3 regions of the Peribacillus sp. Aquil_B1 genome follow, and region 2 is predicted to be linked to each of the others. Evidence: riboswitches for the same ligand, from Rfam matches in the RefSeq annotation. Region 2 holds a riboswitch; each other region holds the start of a gene.

Region 1 (6,475 bases), on a different contig from region 2:
ACTCTGCCATTGGGATTTTATGAATGCCTCTAGCATTTGTCACCAGAATGCCCCGTTCCTCTATGGCTTTAAATGGCATTAATTCCATCCCTGCACTCATGACCATGATCCACTTCAAGTTCGCAGCTTTCCCAATGATTTCTTCCGTTAAGTCTTCACCATATGTAATTAAGATTTCCGCTTCACGAAGCGGCCCATCCGTCCATCCTTTTTGATAAATGAAGCTCAAGTCAGGAAAAGCTTCCGTCATCTTCTTTTGGATGCCTTCATTAGGAATGACAGTTGAAAGTATTAACATGTTCATCTCTCCCTTTTAATTAACATAAAAAAACACGGGCTCTATGTGTCCCGCGCAACTTTCTCTGAGGAGGTATTCCCTTAATAAAGCATATTCAGGTGTCCCCTTTTTGAGTTGGACAAAAGCCTTAGCCTTATTAAAAAAGGCTTTATTTTAAAGAATTTGGGTTTAATGCATCTAATTCCGGCAAAATGAAAACGCCATCCCTTCTGATCAGGACGTCGTCAAAGAAGATGTCACCACCCCCATATTCGGGCCGCTGAATCAAAACCATATCCCAATGAATCGATGATCGGTTTCCATTATCCGCTTCTTCATAGGCAAGTCCAAGAGCCAAGTGCAGACTCCCGCTAATTTTCTCATCGAACAAGGTATCGTCCATAGGTTCCAATATGTATGGGTTGATTCCTATTGCGAACTCCCCGATAAAACGGGACCCTTCATCAATATTCAGAATTCGGTTCATTTCAGAGTCACGATTGGAAGTAGCTTTAATGATTTTTCCCTTTTTTACGTTTAATTCTATGTCACTAAAGGTGAATCCTTCATAGGTTGTTGGTGTGTTGAAGGATATCCTTCCATTGAGACTATCTTTTATGGGTGCCGTAAACACTTCCCCATCCGGTAAATTCTTTTTTCCGGCACATATGACGGCCGGCATACCTTTGATGGAAAAGGTCAAATCCGTTCCTGGCGAAACGATCCTGACTTTGTCAGTTCGTTCCATCAATTGTTTTAACGGTTTCAAGGCCGTCTCCATTTTCCCGTAATCCATGTTGCATACATTCAAAAGAAAATCTTCGTACCTGTCGAAGGTCATGCCGGCTTTTTGCGCTGATGCCTTGGTGGGATAATTAAGCAAGACCCAACGTCGGTTGTTTACATAGAAAAGAGTGGGGGAATTCATAGCCTCCCCTTGTAGACGGAGCCTTTCGATGGGAACATCGGTCATTTCCACATCGTTTTCCTCCCCGGTGATGATGATGACTGCATCGATATCCTTATATTTCTTCAAGGCCCATTGCGAAGAGGTGTCAAGTTGTTCCTTTACATTCCCTTGTAACAGGTGGCGGCTTATTTCATCGTCTTCGAGTTCAACATATGGATAAGCGCCAACTCTGTATATTTCATCAATCAGCTCTTTCAATAATGGTTTCGTGTTGATATGGCCCCGTATGAGGATTCTCTCTTTTGGCTGTAATTGTATCGAATGATGAATCAGCCTGGCTGCAAGCTTCGTTATTCGCTCATCCTTCATCTGTCTGTCCCTTATTTTTCGAGGTCGCGAAGAGTATCAAGAGCTTCTTCGACGTGGCCTTTGACTTTTACTTTCCGCCATTCTTTGACTATCTTACCATCCTTATCAATCAGGAAAGTTGAACGTTCAATGCCCATATACTCCTTACCGAAATTCTTCTTCAATTGCCACACATCAAAGATTTTAGCCGCTTCATGATCTTCATCAGCCAGCAGCAGAAAAGGCAATCCATGTTTTTCGATGAATTTTTCATGACGTGCAGCTGGGTCTGGGCTTACCCCAATGATGACAGCGTCCAATTCCTCAAAATGCTCATTATGGTCCCGGAAATCACAGGCCTCAGTCGTGCATCCTGGCGTCATGTCTTTTGGATAAAAATATAATACGATATATTTCCCCTTAAAATCCGATAGGGACACCATTTCGCCATTGTTTGCAGGGAGCTTGAAATCAGGTGCTTTTTCTCCAATTTTAACAGTCATATTGAACCCTCCATTTCTTTCATTATGGTAAGAGTACCCAATAATTGAAAGAAACACAACTTTCATTTATCCTTCCTATCTTTGTGCTCCAAATCGATCACCGTCCGGATCACGAACGCTGCCGGCAGTGTATAACCGATGAAAGCCTGAATCGTAGCTATCATCCTGCCCATGCCAATCGGGGCTATATCTCCATACCCTACAGAAAACATCGTCATCGCACTAAAATAAAAAGAAGTCTTCAACTGTTCATAGAAAGTGCCGTCCAATCGATTGCCCATATCAAGAATCACCGAATGATTCTGAAGTTCGTATAATAAATAAATCAGTGCAAATCCGACTAATATCGTCGCATATAAATTACCAAGCCAAAGCATATCCTCCAGAGAAAACTTCTTTCCTCCCGACTCAACAAGAAATAACGTACGAATGCTCATCACCATGCAAAAAATGATTCCTGCAATCAAGATGTAGAAAGTCATCCCCCACGCCCCATTTCAAAACGCCACTTCCTCTATACATACTCCCTGTCCAAACAATATATTCTTTTTTAGGAACAGACCCCATCCTCCTGCACAATTAATAACCGGATACTTTCCTGAATCTTTTTTCCATGTTGACCCTTTTGGTCGGATATGTTAAGATTGCCTAAATTTTTATAATAGTTTTTATTTTATAAATTTTTAGCCTGCAAACAGTTATCAAGGCAGGTTTTGTCAAATTTCATATGTGGAAATAGGTTCCTAATTTTAAATTGGGATTAAAAGGGAAGTCCGGTGTAATTCCGGCACGGTCCCGCCACTGTAATGGGAGTGTTAGCGTCAACCAATATGCCACTGATCAACAGATCGGGAAGGCCCGCCGCTAATGTTAATCCCTAAGTCAGGAGACCTGCCTATTTCGACAACACTGTTTTAACCTACGGGAGATAGGGAGGTGTTAGGGACCTTATAATTGTAAGGGGCATTTTTGCATGCCTCTTTATTTTAAGCATTTCTAACTTTCTCTTTTGACTGTTGGGGATGCTTTTTTTATTGTTCAATCAAATGAATTTAGGAGGATGGGAATTTTGAAAAGCAGTAGTTTGGGTTACCCTCGAATCGGGGAAGATCGTGAATGGAAACGTACATTAGAAGCTTACTGGTCTGGTAAAATCGATGAATCAGAATTTACGGCACAACTAAAAGCCATCCGTTTAGGCAACTTACAAAAACAGAAGAAGCGAGGCATTGATATCATTCCTGTCAACGACTTCACTTGCTATGATCAAATGCTCGATATGTCCGTCATGTTCGGTCTTGTTCCTGAACGTTATTCAGCCTATGAAAGCGGAAGCGTTCCCCTTTCCGTTTATTATTCAATGGCTCGCGGAAACAATGATGAAGTCGCTTCCGAAATGACGAAATGGTTCAATACGAACTATCACTATATTGTCCCTGAATTAAAGGTGTCACAGCTGACGTTAACAGAAAATAAACCACTTGCAGCATATCGGGAAGCCAAGGAAATGCTAGGGATAGAAACGAAACCCGTGTTGATCGGTCCTTATACTTTCATCTCCCTTTCAAAAGGCTTTAAAAAACAAGATATCCCTGGCATCATCCTGAGCCTGCTTCCCCTATACATGCAAATCCTGCGGGAGTTGGAGCAAGAAGGCGTGAAGTGGGTTCAAATGGACGAACCTTCACTTGTTTCATCGATTTCCAAAGAAGATATGAAAACTGTTACTTACCTCTATGAAAAACTGAATGAAGCAGCACCAAACCTGAACATCATGCTGCAAACATACTTTGATGCCGTGGAACATTACCAGGAAGTCATCGAATTACAAGTTCAAGGAATCGGTCTTGATTTTGTACATGACAAAGGTAGGAATCTAAGCAACCTGAAAGCATTCGGCTTTCCGAAAAACAAAGTGCTTGCTGCAGGTGTGATTGATGGAAAAAACATTTGGCTTTCTGATTTATCAAAAAAAATCCAATTGATCGAGACTCTTAAGTCATTGGTAGCCGAGGACCAAATCTGGCTTCAGCCCTCTTGTTCCCTGCTTCATGTCCCAGTGACCGTTCGTAATGAAACCGCCCTTTCAAAAGAAGTGAAAGCGGCCCTTGCTTTCGCTGATGAGAAACTTGAGGAAATCACACTCTTGGTCAAAGGGAATAATCAAGGCTTTGAAGCAATTGCCGAAAAAGTCGATGCCAATAAATTTACGGTTCAAACGTTAGCAAGTTCAAATGCCCGGAACTATGGAACTGTACAATCCAATGTCGAAAAGGTTAAAACCAGGACCCCCGGCCGTCAGCTTCCATTTAAAGAGCGTTACCAAAAACAACAGGAATTTTTCAAATTGCCTTTTCTCCCTTCGACTACGATCGGAAGCTTTCCGCAAACATTTGAAGTTAAACAAGCACGCGGGAAATTTAAAAGAGGAGAATGGACCGCTTCGCAATATGAAACATTCGTTAACGAAGAAATCGGCAGGTGGATTGAAATCCAAGAAGAAATCGGTTTGGATGTCCTTGTTCACGGGGAATTCGAACGGACGGATATGGTTGAATACTTCGGCCATAAGTTAGGCGGATTCGCCTTTTTAGAAAAAGGTTGGGTACAATCCTATGGATCCCGCTGTGTGAAACCGCCAGTCATCTACGGCGACATCCATTTCATCGAACCGATGACAGTCAGGGAAAGTGTATACGCACAATCACTGACGAAGAAGACGGTAAAGGGAATGCTTACAGGTCCTGTAACGATTTTGAACTGGTCATTTGTCCGTGATGATATTTCCAGGGAGAATGTTTGCTATCAGCTGGCGCTCGCTTTGGAAAAAGAAGTCATTGCATTGGAAACCGCTGGAATCAAAATGATTCAGGTTGATGAGCCTGCACTTAGAGAAGGTCTGCCATTGAAAAAAAGCGATCGCGACGAGTATTTGAACTGGGCTGTGAATTCGTTCTTGATATCGACATCAAGCGTGGAGGATACAACCCAAATTCATACGCATATGTGTTATTGCGACTTCAACAGTTTCATGGATGTCATCTCCTCCCTTGATGCCGATGTAATTTCCATCGAAACATCCCGTAGTCATGGAGAGCTTGCTTCCGCATTCGAGGAAAAGACGTATGAAAAAGGTATTGGCCTGGGTGTGTATGATATTCACAGCCCGCGTGTGCCGGCAGTGGAAGAAATGGTCGATATGATTGAACGTGGGATCAAGGTATTGGATAAAGACCAGTTTTGGATCAATCCCGACTGCGGCCTGAAAACAAGGGGCATCCCGGAAACCGTCGCTTCCCTGAAAAACATGGTCGAAGCAGCAAAAATCGTCCGTGAAACCCTTTTGGCCAAACCAACAGCCCAATGATTGAAATGAACGCTGCCCATCCAACAAAGAAGTCACGGACTTTTTTAACCGACCTTGTTTTTCCACCGGATACAAATCATCACAATACCATCTTTGGCGGGAAAGTAATGGCCTATGTCGATAAAATAGCTGAGGTGCAAACATTGCAAATCACATCATATTTTTTGTCACTAATATCAATGCAATTCTCAATGCAATTCTCTGAGTAAATAACATCAATAAACGCAAAGAAGGGATAGCTTAATGGCTATCCCTTAAATTCTCTATCCGCTCCCGTTAGTTAATAAATTTGTTGTCTGTTTTTATTGAGTGTCTTCGTCGCTTTTGTACTCCAAAATCTCACTTGGCTGACAATCCAAAGTCTTACATATCGCTTCTAATGTTGAAAACGAACCGCTTTTGCTCCCCCATTTTTCAGAATGGAAATATTCGCCATAGTAATTCCAACCCTCTCCGAAAGCTCCGTTACGCTCATTTTTCGTTTTGCTAACATCACATCAATATTAATTATAATTGCCATATCCCCCACCTCAGACCGTCAAATCATTTTCCGATTTTATGTTAATCGCTTCTTGTAGAAGCCGTTGGAGGATAGCAGCAAAAACGGCGATAACCAACGAGGCAAAAATGATGATGAGTCCCATTAATCCAATAGGAGGGTCAACTTTCTTTGCTATAAAATGAAAGAGTGGCAAACCTAATACATACAAACCACTGATTGTAATCGCACAGCACTTTATGTTCTTTAACGCCTTTACAGATAATTTCGAGAACGCTGTGTTCTCGTCAATGTACCGTACAAGGTTGAAAGCCTGATAGAGAGCAACGTAAAAAGGAATAGCCGCTCCATACATCACGATGAAAATGAGATATTTCATTAGGGCAATATTGGGATACAATTTTGCTGCGAAATTCGCCATATGGGGAACTAAAAATATACACAATGCAAGAACTGGGATTCCTATAAAAATAATAGCTAGCTTTAAAAAGAGTGTCGTAACTCGTTTCATAAAAAGTACCTCGTTAATTACATTTTCTCAAACCGTTAATCATTTTTTGAATTAATATCT
Region 2 (6,475 bases):
GTAAAGCGGTAGGTGCATTGCCAATCGCATAAATGCCCCCTTCATTTTCTTTTACCGCTTTTTGCATCGAAATGATCGCCCTTGTCGTATTCAAACGTTTTGCTTCGACCATCACATCCGGATCTGAAATATAGCAATGAACGTCCCCGCCGTGTTTTTGAAATCTTTTTTTGCCTGTACCGCTCTCGATCATTTGCACATCCGCAATGACATGTCTGCCTTTGCGAATGGCTTCCACACCAGCTTGAATGGCATTTGGATGGATGATGACACTTCTTCCCAATTCAAAATCCGCTGAAGCATGAATGACCCTGCGGACGATCTTCCATTCATCTTCAGAAAAATCATGATTGCCCATTTCTTCAGCGATGATTGAAAAGCTATAATCATATATTTTGTCAGGGTCTACCGTTAGTGGTTTAAAATCCGTTTTAAAATCCATCTTGCATTCCTCCTATTTTTCATTTAACTGATTATTCAGCTCGGCAATGACATGTTCAAAACTGGAATGAACATTCTGATAGTCAACATCCGGTCGAGATATCATGATCGTCTCGATTCCACATTCCAACGCGGCTTCCAATTTCTCATCAACCGCACCGACCTTGCCGCTTTCTTTCGTTATCATCAATGTGACCCCATATTGTTCATATAGAGCTTTATTCAATTCTTTGGAAAACGGCCCTTGAATCGCGACGATATTTTTTTGTTCGATGCCCAGCTGTGCACATTTTTCCATATTGTCCATGCGTGGCAGCATTCTCGCTATGACTCTGGTATTCTCGAGCCCTACCAATTCTTTTGCGAACACGGATAGTGTTTTACTTCCGGTCGTGAGCATGATGACTCCCCGTTTTGCAGCGGCAAGCTTGGCAGCTTCCTCATAATCACGGACAACTATCAATTTATCATTCTGAAACCGTTGACTTTCACGCTCATAACGAATATAAGGAACATTTGCTGCCTTTGCTCCGTTAAGGGCGTTTTTGGATGCTTCTTCGGCAAATGGGTGACTCGCATCGACTACAGCCTGAAAACCTTTTGCAGAGACTAAAGAGGTCATATCTTCTGCAGATAATCGGCCAATCCGGGTGGATATCCCAGCATCTTGCAAACTCTTAGCCGCCGATTCGGTTACAACAGTTGCCAAAACCTTGAACCCCACCTGCTGTATCTCAATCGCTAATTCCCTTGCATCACTTGTACCCGCCAAGAACAAAATCATTTTGATGTCCCCACCACTTGCCCATCATGATCGTGGTGATGATCATGGTCGTGGTGATGATCATGGTCATGGTCGTGGTCATGGTGATGATCATGGTCGTGGTCGTGATGGTGATGATGGTGAGCATGTCCATGTTCCTCGACATGTTTACGATAGTTTTCCAAATCACGCGCCCCGCTTGACCTGCCTTCACTGGCTTCAATTACTCGTTCTTGCAGAATGTTCTGTAAGGTTTGATGATATCCAAAATACTTTGCCAAAATGAATTCTCGATCATGATATTGCTCTTGATAGCCTTTCAGCATATCCTCCATTCTTTCCATCAACACACCTGTGAAGAGGAAATATGGCAGCATCACTACTTTTTTTGCCCCTAATCGGATGCATCTTTCAATACCTTCATCAACGTGCGGGTCCGTTACACCCATGAAAGCAGTTTCAACCCATTTAACGTTTAATTTTTCCCATAATAACCGTGAAATTTTATATATATCACTATTTGCATCAGCATCACTGCCACCTCGGCCAATTAGCAATATCGCTGTCTCAGAATGTTCAGTGGCCGTATCGAATCCCGCTTCCTCCAGACGGTCTGTCAGGATCGTCAATACATCATGGTGGACCCCGATCGTTTGGCCATATGTGAATTTCACTTCTGGATACTTGGTTTTCCCATCCTCTATTTCAGCTGGGATATGTAATTTCGAATGTCCTGCATGCAATAAAATGATCGGTATGACAATAACTTCAGTAGCCCCTCGTTTTACACAATTATCAATTCCTTTGGATATATTCGGTGCCGCAAATTCCAAGAAGCACGTTTCCACCAGGAAACGCTCGTCCATTGCCGGAATCATATTTTCAATAAAATGACGGACTTCTTCATTTCCCGAAGCCAACCGGCTTCCATGTCCTACGAACAAAACTGCTTTCATTTACTTTCCCCCTCTTGATTAGTCTTCACAAGGCGCAGGCTCTATGTTTATTTTGGGAGCGATGTCCTGATAAGAAAAATTCTGTATCTTTTTCGAACGTTTGAAGTATTTAAAAAGCCGCTCATTTGGATGGGCATTTTGCTTATACTCCCCGACAATGTCCGTGATCAGTTCAACAAGCTGTTCCGGTTCAATGCCTTCCGCAACCGGCTGACCCGGATGGGCTGTTCTTCCAACCGGTTTAGCTCCAAGAAATAAGTCGAACTTCCCTTTTCGGAAGACAATCCCGATATCATCCATCACAGCACTATAACAAGCCATCCCACACCCATTAAAACCGATGTTCAGTTCCTTGGGCATTTTCATTCCGCCAAGCACCCTGTGTATTTCATCTGCATAAGGAATGGATTCCGCTTTTTCACCATCACAGAAATCACAGGCTTTTAATGTCAGTACATCTCCAATCGGCGACAAAAGAAAGTTTGCTGATTGCAATTTCCCCGTAATGACTTCCGGATCCGTTGTCGGGATCTTTAAGACGATTTTATGATTTGGCGTGTATTCCATCGTTCCCTTTTCCCCGACAACTTCCGCAAGTGTCATCATTTGATTGGGAGTGAATTGTTTATTCGCCACACCTGGACTAACGGCAAGTTCGAATACTGACTCCATTTTTTGCTGAACAATCGGCTGAATGGATTGCTTAACGGTTTGACCCTTGACTCTTGACAGGGCCTCCATTGCCATTTCAAAGGAGGCTGGCTTCTTTTCTGGTGCTTTTGTAAGCAATCCAACTCCTCCAGCGGACTCGGTTAAGGCTTCTTGATCTAATGCCCACGGTTCCGCTTCTTTTTGAAGTCGTTGATGCGGCTTCAATGTTTGCTTTTCCGAATTCAACGTATATTTTCTCTGATAGCCTCTTGGTGTGATGATTTTGTCATCATACAAAAAGGTGGATGAATTACCGATAATGACGGTGGTCAACATTCCAATATCGTGATTCAACATATCCTGCAAATTGGTTATGACAATATCCTGCCTATCTCGATAAGCACTTTTCACCAACCCGACAGGTGTATCCGGCGAGCGGTAGCGAAGGAGAATTTTCTGTGTTTCAACAATTTGCCGGGTCCGCCTGCCGCTGCGCGGATTATAAAGTGCAATGACAAAGTCTGCCATCGCAGCTGCTTCAACCCTTTTAGCAATCAGTTCCCAAGGAGTTAAATGATCACTGAGGCTGATCGTACACGAATCATGCATGACTGGTGCCCCAAGTAAAGACGCACATGAGTTGATTGCAGATATGCCAGGAATGACTTCAATGCCCACTCCTGTTTCTTCTTTCCAGCCTTTCTCAATCAATACTTCATAAACCAGCCCTGCCATCCCGTAAACTCCAGCATCCCCACTGGAAATCACCGCCACTTTCTTTCCCAGCTCCGCTTGTTTCACTGCTTCCTGTGCACGTGATACCTCTTCAGTCATCCCCGTACTAATGATCGTTTGATCTGTAAGCAGTCCCTGAATGAGTTCAACATAAGTTTTATAACCAATGATGTAGTCACTTTCTTGAAGGGCTTCGACGGCACGTTTGGTAATGTGTTCAAAATTCCCGGGCCCAAAGCCCACGACGAATAATTTACCGTTTGTACTCATTAAGACATCTCCTTTTACGCTTTGTTCTTTGAAATACCCGTATGAGCAGGAAAATCTGGATTAGGTGTCATTTCCCCATCATTGAATTGATAGATCATCTGTGAAACAAACTCACCTTCATCGATATTACTGACGATCTGCCGACCGAAATCAGGCGTTTCCACTCGATACCAGTTTCCTTGCGGATAGGCAATCACAACGCAGGCATCCTTACATCTTCCGTTACAGCGTGTCCTGGTTGTATGGATTTTCAGATCCAGTCCTTTTGAAGTAATTTCATCACGAATCGCTTGGATTACTTCTTCCCCGCCCTTTTTCATGCAGCTGCTTCCATTACAAATCAACAGATGTGTATTTGTACCCGTCAAGTTCCAAGTAGTCATCTTCTTCCTCCTGAGTTCAGGGAAAAGGCAAAATAAAAAACCTTAACATAAGAGTCAAGGTTTAAAAAACTATATGAATGAGGAGCCAAAGGCAAGCATGCCAAATCCTCCCAAAATCGTCATAGTCCTTCTACCTTTCCCTCCGAAAAGTATCATGCAATTTTAAAAGCAGGTTTCCTGGCTTACGCTTCATTTTACTTTGTCCCTTCCCGGCAACAATGCCAGTGGCTATCGACAATTTCATCAGCGTTTACAGTAGCGGGGGCTGCATCGGATTTTCACCGATTTCCCTATTATCCCTTGCTTATTCACACAAGGGCACTTTTAAAATGAAATATTTGGTTTTATTATACATTTCTAACTAACTTAATCTATCATATAACAACTTTATCAAAATTCAATAGTTTATTCCGACTGTTTAGAAAAGTTTAATCTTGTAAAACCAGTTAAAATCCTTTCCTTGCAACAAACTTCGTCCCGAAAAAAAAGATAGTGTAGCTGGAATTATTTCTTTATGGTACACTATACGAGAAAATTTTCAAAATAATTACATAAGTTTCATGGTGTTGAATTTCTCGGAATTCAGCTTAAAAGGGAAGCCGGTGAAAATCCGGAGCGGTCCCGCCACTGTAAAGGGAAGTCCTATTACTTTAACTTTAATCCACTGTCAAATGAGATGGGAAGGATGTAATGGGATGATGAACCAAAGCCAGGAGACCTGCCATGAAGCGTGAAACTGTTTCAGCCTACGAGGATGGGCGTGCGGATCAGGCAGAATGGCCCATGGTTGGTTCATACTGCAAAATTCCTGTTCATTACGCACTTCTTTCCTATGAGAGAAGTGCTTTTTATGTTGGGCGCCGCTTTTCTTCTCAAGATTGATCAGAAAAATTTTAAAAGTGTTGAAAGGAGAAAGAATGAAAAGAACCAATTGGAAAATCATTTATTTTGTCATCTTACTGCTTTTTGTCCCGAACCGGGCAATGGCCATGCATATCATGGAGGGCTTTTTACCCATTGAATGGGCCATATTCTGGTGGGCCGTAACGCTTCCATTTTTAATCATGGGTTACCGTTCCATCAGGTCCAAAGTAAGGGAAAATCCAGAAACTAAAATGATACTTGGCCTATCGGGTGCATTTGTATTTATTTTATCGGCCCTAAAGATTCCTTCCGTTACGGGAAGCTCCTCACACCCTACGGGTGTTGGTTTGGGTTCCATATTATTCGGGCCTTTGGCCATGAGTGTCGTTGGCTCCATCGTTCTGTTATTTCAAGCTGTCTTACTGGCTCACGGAGGCTTGACGACATTAGGGGCCAATGCATTTTCCATGGCCGTTTGCGGACCGTTCATTGCTTACTTCGTCTTCAAGGGCGCAACTAAATTGGGGTGGTCTTTTTCACTTGCCGTTTTCTTGGCGGCTGCTTTTGGAGATTTGGGAACCTATGTAGTCACTTCCGTTCAACTTGCTCTTGCTTTTCCATCCGAGGTAGGAGGATTCATGGCTTCTTTCAGTAAATTTGCAGGCATTTTTGCCCTGACCCAAATTCCCTTGGCAATCAGTGAGGGGTTATTGACAGTCGTCGTGATGAATTTCTTAAAAAAATACAATCTAGGTGAATTGAAATTGCTGCGAGTTTTATCAAAGGAGGCCCGTTAATATGAAAAAAAGTCTACTGCTGCTTTTCCTGGTTGTCATTCTTGCAACCATACCGTTAATCACCCAACAAGGAACGGAATTTGGCGGTGCCGACGGTGAAGCTGAGGAAGCCATCACTAAGATCCATCCGGAATACAAGCCATGGTTCAACAGTATTTGGGAACCGCCAGGTGCAGAAACCGAAAGCTTATTATTTGCGCTGCAAGCTGCAATCGGAGCTGGTTTCATCGGTTATTTCATAGGTGTAACGAGACAAAGGAATAAACAAACCAAACAAGAAATTCCCGAAAAATCGAAGCATGTTACTCATTGATAAATATGCCTATTTCAATGGGCTAAAGGATGTACATCCGTTAGAAAAGATGGTTTTTTCACTTTCCATATTGCTATTTTCGTTAACGGTAAGGGATATGACCGTTTCGCTCATCACTTTTACGGTGATGAGCGCTTTAATCATTTTTGCGGCAAAAATCCCGCTTTCCTATTATCTGAAATTACTTCTATTGCCAGGATTTTTTATACTATCGGGAACAATTACCATTCTTTTTTCTTTCACAAGTAAATTTACATCGATATCGAATATATGGTGGTCCTGGAAGGTCGGGAACTGGCAAA
Region 3 (6,475 bases), 1.4 Mb from region 2:
TATTTTAAAACAGATACCACTACGTACTTTGGGACGGTTACTAAAGGTGCGGTAGTAAAGTTTCAAAAAAGCAAAGGCTTGAAAGCTGACGGAATTGTAGGTCCGAATACGTATAAGGCATTGGGCGTAAAAAAGCAGACAACCAAGGTAGCTAGTGTGAATAATACAAGCAATAAATCTACAGCGTTAGTGAAGGAAGCAAAAAAATATATGAATGTACCGTATGTTTGGGGCGGGAGTACACCAAAAGGTTTTGATTGCAGCGGATTCCTAAAGTACGTATTCGAAAAAAGTACAGATATCACTTTGCCAAGAACGGTAGCGGAAATTTATAAGAAGGGGACAAAGGTATCCAAACCACAAGTTGGGGACCTAGTCTTTTATGAAACCTATAAACCTGGTGCCTCCCATGCGGGTATTTACATCGGGGATAATCAATTCATACACAGCTCCTCATCAGGTGTAGGTATTTCCTCCATGGATAATAGTTATTGGAAACAGAGATATTTAGGAGCAAAAAGAATGTAATAGTAATAACGGCCAGTTCTTTTTTAAGAGACTGGCTTTTATTTATTTTAATAGTAATCTACCAATACGTGACGATATCGAGAAGACCTATAATGATGATAACCGCCCCTGCACATTTTTGAACGGTATTGCCAAACTTCTTCCCTTTTTTTATTAAAGAACCCTCTGCGCCAAAACTCCAAATTAATAATAGGGTGATAATAAGGGGTAAAGCAGTCCCAATCCCAAAAATCGGTGTCAAGGCAAAACCATATGTATTAGATAATACTAAAGGCATAAGTTGTACAAAAAATAGGACAAACATAGTTGGGCAAAAGGCGACTGAATAGCTTATGCCTAATAAAAGGGCTCCTAATTTCCCGTTTGAATTCCGGAATCCCCTCCACTTAAAAAGATGCGAAATCCAAATGAATTTTAAATAACCTAATAGAAAAAGGCCAACAATTATGTTTAAGAATCCAATGCTTTTGCGAAAATATGCGAAATAGGTGGTTAAGGTAGATTGAAACTCTCTTCCTAATAACCAAATTAAAACTCCAAAGAGGGAATATACCAATAGTTTTCCCAGGATAAATAAGGATATTTCCACCCAAGGGGCTTTTTTCCCCACTGCTTTATTTCCAAAATAGGCTATAGAAGTGAAATTCCCAGTAATCTGACAGGGTGCTAAGGAACCGAGGATCCCTAATAGTAAGGCCCCGATAAGAGGAAAGGCCATTGAACTATTCGTCAATTGTAAGACTGGATCAGAGAAAAATTGGCTAATTTTATTTAGGAAGTCGTACATGATAGCTCCTTTCAATTAATTGATGCTTTATTTTAACAAATGTTTTTCAAGAATGTATGCAGAAAGGGTTTTTATACTTCTTCACCTATTTTCATTGAATAGATTTCTTTAAAAAATATGATGTTAATTTCTAAGTATAATTAGTATAATGAGTTAAAATATTATATTTTAAGCAACTAGGTGCCCTTGAGAAACAAGGGATAAAAGGGAATCGGGTGTAAGTCCCGAGCGGTCCCGCCACTGTAATTAAGGAGTTCTCTATCATTTATGTCACTCAACAATATAGTTGGGGAAGACGATGGAGTGCGTTGATCTAAAAGCCAGGAGACCTACCTAGAATGCACACCGAACTCTTCGCGGAAAGGAGTGGTGTACGTAATAATAGACAATTGTATCCTGTCAATTTGTCGTTTATTTAACGTACCCATAAAGCCCTCAATCTGTTAAAGGTTGAGGGCTTTTTATTGTTAATGTATTCATATAACTAGGAGGATTTTATGTATGGAAAATCTGTCACTTATATTTTTTGTTTTTGTGTTGGGTCTTCGTCACGGATTAGATGCGGATCATCTAGCCTTTATCGATGGACAAACTCGATATAACTGGAGAATGGGCAGTCCAGTAGCACGCTGGGTAGGGACATTGTTTGCTTTTGGCCACGGAGGAGTTGTCGCGATTATAGCCGTTATTCTTGGGATGGTAATGAACGACTTTACATTTCCGGCTTATTTTAATCAATTTGCATTATGGGTTTCAATCACTTCTCTATTTTTAATAGGAACAATAAATCTCTATAATCTTCTACGTACAAAAGCTAATAATGACGAGTTTCAACTGAGTGGGATAAAAGGGAAATTTATTTCAAAAATTGCGAAAGGAACAACTAATCCTTTTCTCATTATTATAGTGGGGGCTTTATTTGCTCTGGCTGCTGAGACTGTAAGTCAAACAGCTATTTGGTCTCTTGCGGCTGGTAATTCGGGCGAGTACATGCCTTTGGTTTTGGGACTCGTTTTTATGTTAGGGATAATGATTACCGATACCATTGATTCATTGATTGTGTATCGAATGATTAATCAAACAAACAAACTCGGACAAGCCGCTTCAAGAGTAATGGGATGGGTGATTGTCGTTCTAGCATACGGAGTGTCCTTTTATCAAGCCTTCACATTCTTTAATCCTTGGGCGGAGCTTGATTTTGAAATTCTAGGAGTTGTTCTGTTTCTTTTATTGACCTTTTCTTTTGTTTTTGTAAGTGTACGGTCTAGGGGAAAGACTATTGAAATAAATAAAAACTAATAATCATAACCACAAGGCAGGTTTTACCCATTTTCCTATGATTGTTTCAGTGTTGCGATCTATTCTATAATGAGGTTCGAAAGATAACTAATGGATAAGAACTAAGGAAGCTATTAGCGAATCTCGTTAAATTAACATAAATGGAGAAGGGAGTCCTTTAAACTCCTATTGCTATCAATTAATAAGGGGGAAAATCAGAAAAGACTGCCGGGCTAACTTCCTGCAATCTTTTTAAAAGATTTTTAACTACATGTATTTACTAGACAGACTTATGGGTGTTATGCTCCCATCGGTCTTTTTTTGTTATAAATACGAAGTTAGAAAGGAGATGTCTACCTGGTATTAAATGGGGTGAAGTTATACTTTAATTCAGGGAAAAAACAAATCCTTTAGCGTGCTAATACACTAAATAATTCCGTTGACATTCATTTTAATATTGTGTTAACTTTATATTACGATATTTTATCTCTCTAATACATTAGCAAACTAAAGTATACAGAGTAATACTTAAGTCAAAGGTGGTTTTAATATGAAACGTATAGCGACAATTATGCTGACAATAGTAGCCGTATTTTCACTTCTTGCAGCATGTTCTTCCAAACAGGAGGAGAAAGACAACACGCTGGTGATTGGCATCGACGATAAATTTGCCCCCATGGGATTCCGAGATGAGAATAACAAAATCACTGGTTTTGATATTGACTATGCCAAAGCTGCTGCAGAAAAAATGGGGGTAAAGGTTAAATTTCAACCCATCGACTGGAAAACAAAAGAAACCGAACTAAGCAGTGGTCGTATAGACCTCATTTGGAACGGGTACACCATTACGGATGAGCGTAAAGAGAAGGTTCTTTTTACAAAGCCCTATTTAAAAAATGCACAGGTGGTTGTTACACGTGAAGATTCGAAGCTTACTAAACTGGATGATTTAAAAGGAAAAGTAGTGGGCCTTCAATCGCTTTCTTCCGCTTCAGATGCATTGAATGCTAATCCGGTTAATTCTAAAATCAAGACGATCACGGAATTCTCCGATAACGTATTGGCTCTAAGTGACCTGAAATCTGGCCGTGTGGATGCTGTCGTCATTGATGAAGTTGTTATAAAATATTACATGTCCAAAGAAAAAGAAACCTTTAAGATTCTTGAAGAATCACTTGCACCAGAGGAATATGGAGTTGGCGTGAAAAAAGGGAATGAAGATCTTCTGAAGCAGCTTCAAGGTGCACTTGATGAACTGAATGAAGACGGCACTGCCGCAAAAATCTCTGAGAAATGGTTCGGGGAAAATAAGGTATTAAAGTAATTGAACGTACAATATTAAGCAAACAGGATTTCCTATGGAAACCCTGTTTTGTTTTTGGGGGAATCCATTCATGTCCGCAGATTATATTTTATCAATACTTAAGCCTATGCTCGAAGGGGCACAGATGACGGTCCTCTTATTTTTGATCGCCATAGTCTTGTCCATTCCTTTGGGCTTCTTGCTAACTCTGGCTGTAAGAAGCAAAATCAAGCCTTTAGCCTGGCTTGCCCATACCTATATTTACTTGATGCGCGGTACACCGCTGTTGCTTCAATTGCTATTTATCTGTTTCGGGCTTCCGATGATTCCCGTGATTGGCGAATATATGGTTTTGGATCGCTTTGTAGCTGCATGTTTGGGCTTTATTTTAAATTATGCTGCCTATTATGCCGAGATTTTCCGAGGAGGTCTTCTCGCTATTGATAAAGGCCAATATGAGGCATCCCAAGTATTGGGGTTGACTAAATGGCAGACAATGAGGAAAATAATTCTGCCTCAAATGTTCCGCGTGGCGCTTCCGGCCGTTTCCAATGAATCGGTGACACTTGTTAAGGATACTGCGCTGCTCTATGCAGTTGCTGTACCGGAACTATTACACTTTGCGCAGACAGCAGTGAATCGTGACTTTACAATTGTTCCATTTTTCTTAGCAGGTATCATTTACTTAATCATGACGCTCATATTAACAGTATTCTTTAAATTTCTAGAACGAAGGTTCAAATATTGAATAAGAAGGGGTGGCGAATGTGGCTATAATTGAAGTAACTAACCTCAAAAAGTCATATGACAAACTTGATGTATTAAAACAATTTACCTTTGATGTAAATAAAAACGATGTGGTTGCAGTAATCGGCCCCTCCGGTTCAGGAAAAAGCACGATGCTCCGCAGTTTGATTCATCTCGAAGAAATCAACGACGGTAGCATATGTATATCCGGAGATTATCTGGTGAGGGATGGCATCTACTCGAAACCACAAGAGATCAAGCAAATCACCTCCAAAATGGGGATGGTCTTCCAACATTTTAATCTCTTCCCGCACCTCACTGTCAAAGAAAATCTGGAAATCGCCCCCAGAATGGCGAAAAAGGGGACAGATACAGAGATATACAAGCAAAGCAGGGAGCTCTTGGAGAAGGTTGGTCTTTCTGATCGGGAGACAGCTTATCCGGAAAATCTGTCAGGCGGACAAAAACAAAGAGTAGCCATTGCAAGGGCGCTTATGATGAATCCAGAAATCCTGCTGTTTGATGAGCCCACTTCGGCTTTGGATCCTGAATTGACCGGTGAAGTACTACAAGTAATGAAGGATCTTGCTGAAGAGCAAATGACTATGATTGTGGTGACGCATGAGATGGGGTTTGCAAAGGAAGTAGCAAACAGGGCCATTTTCATGGATAATGGGGAAATTATCGAATCAGGTGATCCGACAGAGTTGTTTACAAACCCCCAGTTCGAACGAACGAAAGCTTTCTTGAACCGCAGTTTGAAATAAATCCTGAAGTGGCCCTATCAGTTTGTAGGAATGAAAAGCTATGGCCGAGCACTTACATTCCTTATGGCTACAGGATATGAACAGATTCGATCTATTGCAGCTTATATAACAGGTGATATAGAATCAGCCTTAAAAGTGGAGCTCGTTTTGCCTGAAACGGGAGTATGAAGCAAATAACAACTTCAGAATATCGAAATACATTCGCCAGGGTCCGTAAAACCTTATCTGACGTGAAAAAGCCAAGATAAATTCACAACGAAACCCATTCAGTCTTGAACTGATGGGGTTTCGTATAGAATCATAGATACAAGGACTACCGATAACAATGTATGTTAACTGGGTGGAGGGAGGAAAGCTATTTTTAGGTATATTCTAGCTCTACCCCTCTTAAACCTGAGCTGATATAAAAAATCCAGTCAAAAATACTGTTGGTGTAATCTAATTTACTCACTCAAAGTATGTGTACCATGAGATTTCGTATCTGGCTCTACAAAGAAAGGAACGCTACTTGGATCAATCGCTATCCAAATTCCTAAAAGGACTAGCCCTATACCGATTACTTTTGAAAAATATTCACCTGTGGGTAGCACCTTTTCCAGAAAGGTAAGCAGCGTGATAACTCCCATCCAGAACAGATTCATAATACCAACTCCGAACAAAATAACCATCAGCCCCCAACAACAACCTACACAATGAAAACCATGCTCGACTCCCATACGGATTGCACCAAGCCGTCCTTCACGCCACCCATTTAATACGTAATGAAGAGGATTACGGCAATGACGTAAACAGGCTTGTTTGAGTGGCGTAAGTTGGTAAAGCCCTCCTAAAGCTACGGTGAGACCGGCAACGAGAGGCCCTTGTTGATTCCATGCAAGGAAGCCAAGATTCAATAAGTCAATGATCAAATAAAGACCATATGCAATTAGGCCATATGCAATCCAAGCCACCAGATATCCAAAAAGGAAGATCCATGTGGGTACAAGTGGGATATGCAGACTTTGGGTACGCTCAGCTGACACTCGAGCAAAGGTTATGACCATGGGTGTGACAGACGGCAGCATC

What was found. Region 2 has a riboswitch for cobalamin ahead of MPH60_RS11435 ((2Fe-2S) ferredoxin domain-containing protein). Riboswitches for the same ligand answer to the same signal wherever they lie in the genome.
Region 1: it holds a riboswitch for cobalamin, as region 2 does, so the genes downstream of both, metE (5-methyltetrahydropteroyltriglutamate--homocysteine S-methyltransferase) here and MPH60_RS11435 ((2Fe-2S) ferredoxin domain-containing protein) in region 2, are expected to answer to the same signal.
Region 3: it holds a riboswitch for cobalamin, as region 2 does, so the genes downstream of both, MPH60_RS04505 (HoxN/HupN/NixA family nickel/cobalt transporter) here and MPH60_RS11435 ((2Fe-2S) ferredoxin domain-containing protein) in region 2, are expected to answer to the same signal.

The regions. Positions count from the first base shown of each region.
Region 1 is NZ_JAKXEE010000005.1:3,062-9,536, forward strand. It holds gene MPH60_RS23820 (D-2-hydroxyacid dehydrogenase) at 1-298, opposite strand, end outside; gene MPH60_RS23825 (aminopeptidase) at 447-1,556, opposite strand; gene bcp (thioredoxin-dependent thiol peroxidase) at 1,568-2,038, opposite strand; gene MPH60_RS23835 (potassium channel family protein) at 2,101-2,520, opposite strand; cobalamin riboswitch at 2,759-2,951, shown strand; gene metE (5-methyltetrahydropteroyltriglutamate--homocysteine S-methyltransferase) at 3,099-5,405, shown strand; partial or broken gene MPH60_RS23845 (acyl-CoA thioesterase) at 5,402-5,554, shown strand; gene MPH60_RS23850 (helix-turn-helix domain-containing protein) at 5,782-5,925, opposite strand; gene MPH60_RS23855 (DUF2975 domain-containing protein) at 5,936-6,415, opposite strand; gene MPH60_RS23860 (DUF2975 domain-containing protein) at 6,451-6,475, opposite strand, start outside.
Region 2 is NZ_JAKXEE010000001.1:2,327,658-2,334,132, forward strand. It holds gene MPH60_RS11415 (precorrin-8X methylmutase) at 1-442, opposite strand, end outside; gene cobK (precorrin-6A reductase) at 455-1,225, opposite strand; gene MPH60_RS11425 (sirohydrochlorin chelatase) at 1,222-2,160, opposite strand; gene cobJ (precorrin-3B C(17)-methyltransferase) at 2,179-3,816, opposite strand; gene MPH60_RS11435 ((2Fe-2S) ferredoxin domain-containing protein) at 3,831-4,199, opposite strand; cobalamin riboswitch at 4,350-4,540, opposite strand; cobalamin riboswitch at 4,744-4,939, shown strand; gene MPH60_RS11440 (hypothetical protein) at 4,923-5,081, shown strand; gene MPH60_RS11445 (energy-coupling factor ABC transporter permease) at 5,117-5,860, shown strand; gene MPH60_RS11450 (energy-coupling factor ABC transporter substrate-binding protein) at 5,862-6,173, shown strand; gene cbiQ (cobalt ECF transporter T component CbiQ) at 6,160-6,475, shown strand, end outside.
Region 3 is NZ_JAKXEE010000001.1:914,752-921,226, forward strand. It holds gene MPH60_RS04495 (C40 family peptidase) at 1-528, shown strand, start outside; gene MPH60_RS04500 (urease accessory protein UreH domain-containing protein) at 587-1,315, opposite strand; cobalamin riboswitch at 1,477-1,666, shown strand; gene MPH60_RS04505 (HoxN/HupN/NixA family nickel/cobalt transporter) at 1,817-2,614, shown strand; gene MPH60_RS04510 (amino acid ABC transporter substrate-binding protein) at 3,144-3,917, shown strand; gene MPH60_RS04515 (amino acid ABC transporter permease) at 3,988-4,644, shown strand; gene MPH60_RS04520 (amino acid ABC transporter ATP-binding protein) at 4,664-5,410, shown strand; partial or broken gene MPH60_RS04525 (glutamate synthase) at 5,426-5,578, shown strand; gene MPH60_RS04530 (DUF2182 domain-containing protein) at 5,854-6,475, opposite strand, start outside.